2 regions of the Mesorhizobium sp. L2C066B000 genome follow, and region 1 is predicted to be linked to the other one. Evidence: predicted binding sites of a transcription regulator. Region 1 holds the regulator's gene; the other holds the start of a gene.

Evidence for each region. The regulator LexA, encoded in region 1, represses DNA repair genes until DNA is damaged. The targets are predictions, from matches to a motif close to TGTTCNNNNTGTGTTCNG.
Region 2: a site for LexA is predicted at 1,243-1,260, ahead of X733_RS137450 (helicase-related protein). Genes of this name have one in related genera too.

What each region holds. Positions count from the first base shown of each region.
Region 1 is NZ_AYWZ01000019.1:80,497-83,921, forward strand. It holds gene X733_RS139480 (ComEC/Rec2 family competence protein) at 1-1,607, shown strand, start outside; gene lexA (transcriptional repressor LexA) at 1,601-2,383, opposite strand; gene X733_RS139470 (GntR family transcriptional regulator) at 2,589-3,353, opposite strand.
Region 2 is NZ_AYWZ01000027.1:14,525-17,949, forward strand. It holds gene phbB (acetoacetyl-CoA reductase) at 1-721, shown strand, start outside; gene X733_RS137450 (helicase-related protein) at 1,416-3,425, shown strand, end outside.

The DNA of each region.
Region 1 (3,425 bases):
CGCGGCTCTCCTCGGCAATCGAGAACGCGCGCGAAAACATTGCCGACCATATCAGGGGCAAGATCGGCGGCGCCGAAGGCGAGATTGCCGCGGCGTTGATTGTCGGGGTGCGCGCCGGCATCCCGGACGAGGTCAACGAAGCGATGCGGCGCACCGGCATCTACCACATCATCTCCATCTCCGGCCTGCACATGGCGCTGGTTGCCGGCACCATCATGGCGTTGCTGCGTGGCGCCTTTGCGCTGTTTCCCGATTTCTCATCGCGCCGGCCGGTGAAGAAATATGCGGCCGCGGCAGCGCTTGTCTCGATCGCCGCCTATCTCGTTATTTCAGGCGTCGTGGTTGCCGCCGAGCGCAGCTTCATCATGCTGGCGGTCATGCTTGTCGCCGTGCTGTTTGATCGCGCCGCACTCACCATGCGCAATCTGGCGATCTCCGCCATTGCCGTCATCCTGGTGTCGCCGCACGAGGTGGTCGGTCCCAGCTTCCAGATGTCGTTTGCCGCCACCGCCGCCCTTGTCGGCGCCTATGCCGGCTGGGCCGATTACCGCGCCGACAAGGTGAGAACGCCGCCGGCAAAGCGCTCCTTCGTCGGCTTCCTGTCGCGAAAATTCGCGCTGGCCATGGGCGGCCTCGCCATGACCTCGATCATCGCCGGCAGTGCAACCTTGCTGTTCGCCATTTGGCATTTTCAGCGTGTGTCGCCGCTCAGCCTGATCGCCAATCTGGCCGTGATGCCGATTGTTTCGTTGATCGTCATGCCCTTTGCCGTGCTCAGCGCACTGGCGATGCCGTTCGGCGCCGACGGGCCGTTCCTCTATGTGATGGGCAAGGGTCTGATGGCGATGATCGCTATATCGGCCTGGATTTCCGAGCGCTCGCCGGTCGACGCCGTCGGGCTGATCTCCATCCGCTCGGTGCTGTTGGTGGCGGTCGCCCTCGTCATCGCCACCATGGCCACCACCTGGCTCAGGCTGGCGGCCGTGCCTTTCGCGCTGGCCGGCCTGTTGACGGTGCCGCAGGTGCTTACGCCCGACGTGCTCATATCCGAGGATGCGCATCTGGTGGCCATGCCGATCGGTGGCGGCGAACTCGCCCTCAACCGCGAAGGCTCCAACGAATTCACCACGGACAATTGGAAACGGGCGCTGCGGGCCGAAACCATTATCCCGCCCGAGATTTTCGAGGCAACAGATACGCGGTTCGATCTCGATCCGCTCGATCTGCCGCCCGGGTCGCCCTTCTATTGCATGGGCGATCTCTGTATCGCCCGACACCCTTCCGGAGCCATTGTAGCCCTTGCCAAAGACCGCAAGACGGCGCGGCCGGCCTGTGCCTTCGCTAGCCTGATCGTCATCGATGACGCCACGGCCTACAATCCGTGCCGCGACCCGCTGGTGCTGGTCGTGACGAAGAAACAGCTGGCCCGCGACGGCAGCGCCGCCGTCTTCTTCGATCCGCAATCGGCAGCTGCAGCGCCAACCATCCGCTTCGCCGTCGACAAGCCGTATCGCCCCTGGCACGAGCAGCGCCGCTTCTCCCGCGAAGCGCGCGGCCTGCCGCCTTACAACCAGCGTGAAAAGTACAAACCCAAGCCGGCTCAGTAGCGCCGGATCAATCCGACAAGCTTGCCCTGCACCTTCACCCTGTCCGGTCCAAAAATGCGGGTCTCGTAGGCCGGGTTGGCGGCTTCCAGGGCGATCGAGGCGCCCTTGCGGCGGAAGCGTTTCAGGGTCGCTTCCTCATCGTCGACCAGCGCCACCACGATCTCGCCGGGGCTGGCTGTGTCGGCATTGCGGATGATGACCGTGTCGCCATCGAAAATGCCGGCCTCGATCATCGAATCGCCCTTGACCTCGAGCGCGTAGTGTTCGCCGCCCATGATCATGTCGGGCGGCACCGAGATCGAATGGGTCTGATGCTGGATGGCGTCGATCGGCACGCCGGCGGCGATGCGTCCCATCACCGGGATTGAAATCGAGGAAACGGCATCGTCATTGCCGGCAGACATCGAACGCGACGGCGAGCCCGGCTTGATCTGGCGGCCGAGACCGCCTTGGCCCATCCCGCCTTGTCCCTGGCCGCCTTGCCCTTGGCCGGCTTGACCAAGACTGCCCTGAATGACGCTCGGCGAAAACTTCCTCGCCGCGTTGAGGCCTGGTGCGATCGAGTCGGGTAGCCGCAGCACTTCCAGCGCGCGCGCCCGGTTCGGCAGCCGGCGAATGAAACCGCGCTCCTCAAGCGCTGTGATCAGTCGGTGGATGCCGGACTTGGAGGCGAGGTCGAGCGCTTCCTTCATCTCGTCGAAGGACGGCGGGATTCCGCTCTCCTTCAGGCGTTCATGGATGAACATCAGAAGCTCATGTTGTTTGCGCGTCAGCATCGCGGCCCCCAAGGGTTCTGAAACCAGAATCGGAAAAAACAAACCCAGAACAAACACTATCTGTTCCAGTTGTGTTCCGCAACCTTTTAAAGTTTAATGAATGTGTTGACGTTATGTTCAGCGTAACGTTCGGCGCTGCGAGCGCCGCCTGCGCCCAGTTGCCAGCAACGGGGTGAAACGAAGACAAAGTGCCCTGCGTCGTCGGTTACGATCGCCGCTTCCCTTTCGGACGGGGCTGCGCAGCATCCGCGCCGGGTTCGCTCTGGGCATAGACCTGCAGCGTGGAGCCGATGTGAGCGGTCATCAGAGTTTTCGCACGTTCGACGTCGCGATCGAGGGCCGCTTCCATCAGGGCGGTATGGTGTTCGATCGCCACGGCGTCGCGCAGGGCCGCCACGGCCTTCCGGTGCCCATCCGTGCGGCCGGCGGCGGCGCGCAGCGTGGGGGCCAGACCCAGAAAGCGGTGATGGCGATGCAATTGGTCGGAAATCGTTGCATTGAAGCGCAGCAGCCAGCTGGATGTCGCGGCACTGAGCAGCGCCGCATGGAAGGCATCGTGTTTTTCGTACCACGCGTCGACCGCATCATCCGATGGATCGTCGAGAACAGACCCGCACCGTGAGAGACGATAGTGGGCGGCAACGACCGCGTCTTCCCACTCGCGGTCGCCCTTCTCGACCGATTCCACCAGCAGGGGCAGTTCGACCACGAGCCGCGCACGCGCCAAATCCTCGAGCTCCGCCCGAGAGACGGGAGCGACCGCAAACCCGCGGTTGCTGATGGCGGTCACAAGCCGTTCCGCCTCCAGCCGCGACAGCGCCTCGCGCAACGGCGTCCAGCCGATGCCGTAGGTGTTGCGCAGCGTGCTCAGCTTCAACGGCGCGGCAGGCGCCAGCCGGGTCGCAAGAATATCGCGCCTGAGCAGGCGATAGGCCACTTCCGTCTTCGAGGTCTGCTCGTCATCCAGCATCGTGATCCATCAGACAAAACGCTCGGCTGAGCATTATATATCAAAGCCTTTCAATGGGTGAATTATATATAA
Region 2 (3,425 bases), on a different contig from region 1:
CAAAGTAGCGCTCGTCACCGGTGGATCGCGCGGCATCGGCGCCGCCATATCGATCGGCCTGAAGAATGCCGGTTACACCGTTGCAGCCAACTATGCCGGCAATGACGAGGCAGCGGGGAAGTTCAGCGCACAAACCGGCATCAAGGCCTACAAATGGTCGGTCGCCGACTACGACGCCTGTGCCGCCGGAATCAAGCAGGTCGAGGCCGATCTCGGCCCGGTCTCGGTGCTGGTCAACAATGCCGGCATTACCCGCGACGCCATGTTCCACAAGCTGACGCGCGAGCAGTGGAAGGAAGTCATCGACACCAATCTGTCTGGGGTCTTCAACATGACGCATCCGCTGTGGGGCGGCATGCGCGACCGCAAATTCGGCCGCGTCATCACCATTTCCTCCATCAACGGCCAGAAAGGCCAGGCCGGCCAGGTCAACTATTCCGCCGCAAAGGCCGGCGACATCGGCTTCTCGAAGGCGCTGGCGCAGGAGGGCGCGCGCGCGGGCATCACAGTCAATGTCATCTGCCCCGGCTACATCGCCACCGAGATGGTCAAGGCGATCGACGAGAAGGTGCTGAATGAACGCATCATCCCGCAGATTCCGGTCGGCCGCCTCGGCGAACCGGAAGAGATCGCGCGTTGCGTCGTCTTCCTCGCTTCCGAAGACGCCGGCTTCATCACCGGCTCGACCATCACCGCCAATGGCGGCCAGTACTTCGCCTGAACGACAGCAATTTCGCCCGGTAGGACGGGCCGCCTTATGGCCCGTTTTTCATCGCCGGCCGGCGATGTTCCCCGGGCTGCGCGCGAGACATTGACCAGTTCCGGCACGCAAAGATTAACGATTTTTAGGCGCCCTGTGCAAACGCGGTTCGAAAGCTGTGAATTCTCGGTGGACAAGCTGTGGATAACACAACATGTTGGGGTGAACAAACCAGGAAAATCCCGCCATCGCTGATTCGTCACCCATTCGTTCCGGCTTTGAGCGGAACGTTAACGACCAAGGCCGAAAACCACCGGAAATTGGTTAAGGCCGATTAAGAAAATTCAACAATGTCATAATGTTGGCCGAGGCGTATCGGATCACGACGATGCCCCGCCGGCAAAGGTTAACGCCAATGGTCCCCTTGCAGGAATCGGGCCAGTTTCCGCGATTCAGCATATGGTGAGACTCAGGCTCGCAAAATCCACATGTAGCCGTGAACAAAAGCTGAATCTGCCGGAGTCACTGATTCGTCGCCGATTCGTTCCAGACTCGTTCCAACTGTTAATTGAGACCTCAACGACGAACCGTGGGACTGCCGGCCGGAACATTCCGCTTTCGCTTCGCGCCTGAAATCCCTATGTGTCGCCTGTCATACGCGCCACGCGAGGCGCGCTCCCGACAACCCGATGCAGAAAGCCTCATCTCCAGGCCGATGAACATCCAGCCGAAACACACCGAGCCGCTGATCCTGTCGGGCCGTGACGTGACTGCCGTGCTGGGTCCGACCAACACCGGCAAGACCCATCTCGCCATCGAGCGCATGGTGGCGCATGAGAGCGGCATTATCGGCCTGCCGCTCCGCCTTCTGGCGCGCGAGGTCTATGCCCGCGTCTGCGAAAAGGTCGGCGCCCACAAGGTGGCGCTCATCACCGGCGAGGAAAAAATCCAGCCGCCCGGCGCGAAATATTCGGTCTGCACCGTCGAAGCCATGCCGCGCGAGACCGACGCTGCCTTCGTCGCCATCGACGAGGTGCAGCTTGCTGGCGACCTCGAGCGCGGCCATATCTTCACCGACCGAATCCTGCACCTGCGCGGGCGCCAGGAAACGCTGCTGCTCGGCGCGGCCACCATGCATGGCATCCTGCAAAAGCTGCTAAGAGGCGTCTCGGTGGTGACGCGCCCTCGCCTGTCGCACCTGGCCTATGCGGGCTCGAAGAAATTGACCCGCCTGCCGCGGCGTACGGCCATCGTCGCTTTCTCTGCCGACGAGGTCTATGCCATCGCTGAACTGATCCGCCGCCAGCAAGGAGGAGCGGCGGTCGTGCTCGGCGCGCTGTCGCCCCGCACCCGCAACGCCCAGGTGGCAATGTTCCAGGCAGGCGACGTCGACTATCTCGTCGCCACCGACGCCATCGGCATGGGGCTCAACCTTGATCTCGATCATGTCGCCTTCGCCCAGAACCGCAAATTCGACGGCTACCAGTACCGCAACCTGACGGCGGCGGAGCTCGGCCAGATCGCCGGCCGCGCCGGCCGGCATCTGCGCGACGGCACCTTCGGCGTCACCGGCCAGGTCGATCCGCTGGACGAGGAACTGGTCAAGCGCATCGAGGGGCACGAGTTCGATCCGGTGAAGGTGCTGCAATGGCGCACCGCGCATTTCGACTTCGCCAGCCTCGACGCGCTGAAGCGCTCGATCGAAACCAACGCGCCGGTCGAAGGCCTGACGCGGGCGCTGCCGGCGGTCGATGCGCAGGCGCTCGAACATCTCTCCCGCGACGAGGACATCCGCGCGCTGGCTACCAATGCCAAGCGCGTGGCGCTGCTGTGGGAAGCCTGCGCGTTGCCGGACTACCGCAAGATCGCGCCGGCCCAGCACTCCGACCTGATCGCTTCTATCTACACCGACCTCGCCAAACACGGCCATGTCGACGAGAACTACATGGCCGAGCAGGTGCGCCGCGCCGATACGACCGAGGGGGACATCGACACGCTGTCGCACCGCATTGCGCAGATCCGCACCTGGACATTCGTGTCCAACCGGCCGGGCTGGCTGGCCGATCAGGCACACTGGCGGGAAAAGACGCGCGAAATCGAAGACAGATTGTCGGATGCGCTGCATGAGCGGTTGACGAAACGGTTTGTAGACCGCAGGACTTCCGTCCTCATGCGGCGCCTTAGAGAAAATACAATGCCTGAAGCCGAAATCAGTCCTACCGGAACCGTCCTTGTCGAAGGCCATCATGTCGGCGAGTTGCAAGGGTTCCGCTTCACCGCCGACCAGAGCGCCGGCGGCGAAGACGCCAAGGCCGTGCGTGCGGCAGCGCAAAAAGCGCTGGCCGCCGAGTTCGAGGCGCGTGCCGAACGCTTCGGCGCCTGCGCCAATGGCGACCTTGCGCTCGGCTCCGACGGCACGCTGCGCTGGATCGGCGCGCCGATCGGCACGCTGGTTGCCGGCGAGGACGCGCTGAAGCCGCGCCTGGTGCTTTTGGCCGACGAGCAGTTGACCGGCCCCGCCCGAGACAAGGTCGCCGCGCGCGCCGAGCGTTTCGTCAATTTCCAGATCGAGTCGCTGCTGAAGCCGCTGGTCGACTTGAAGAATGCCGAGCAGATCGCCGGCATCGGCCGTGGCATCGCCTTCCAGCTCGTCGAGCATTTCGGCCTCATCAACCGCCGCGACATCGCCGAGGAAATGAAGTCGCTCGACCAGGAGGGTCGCGCC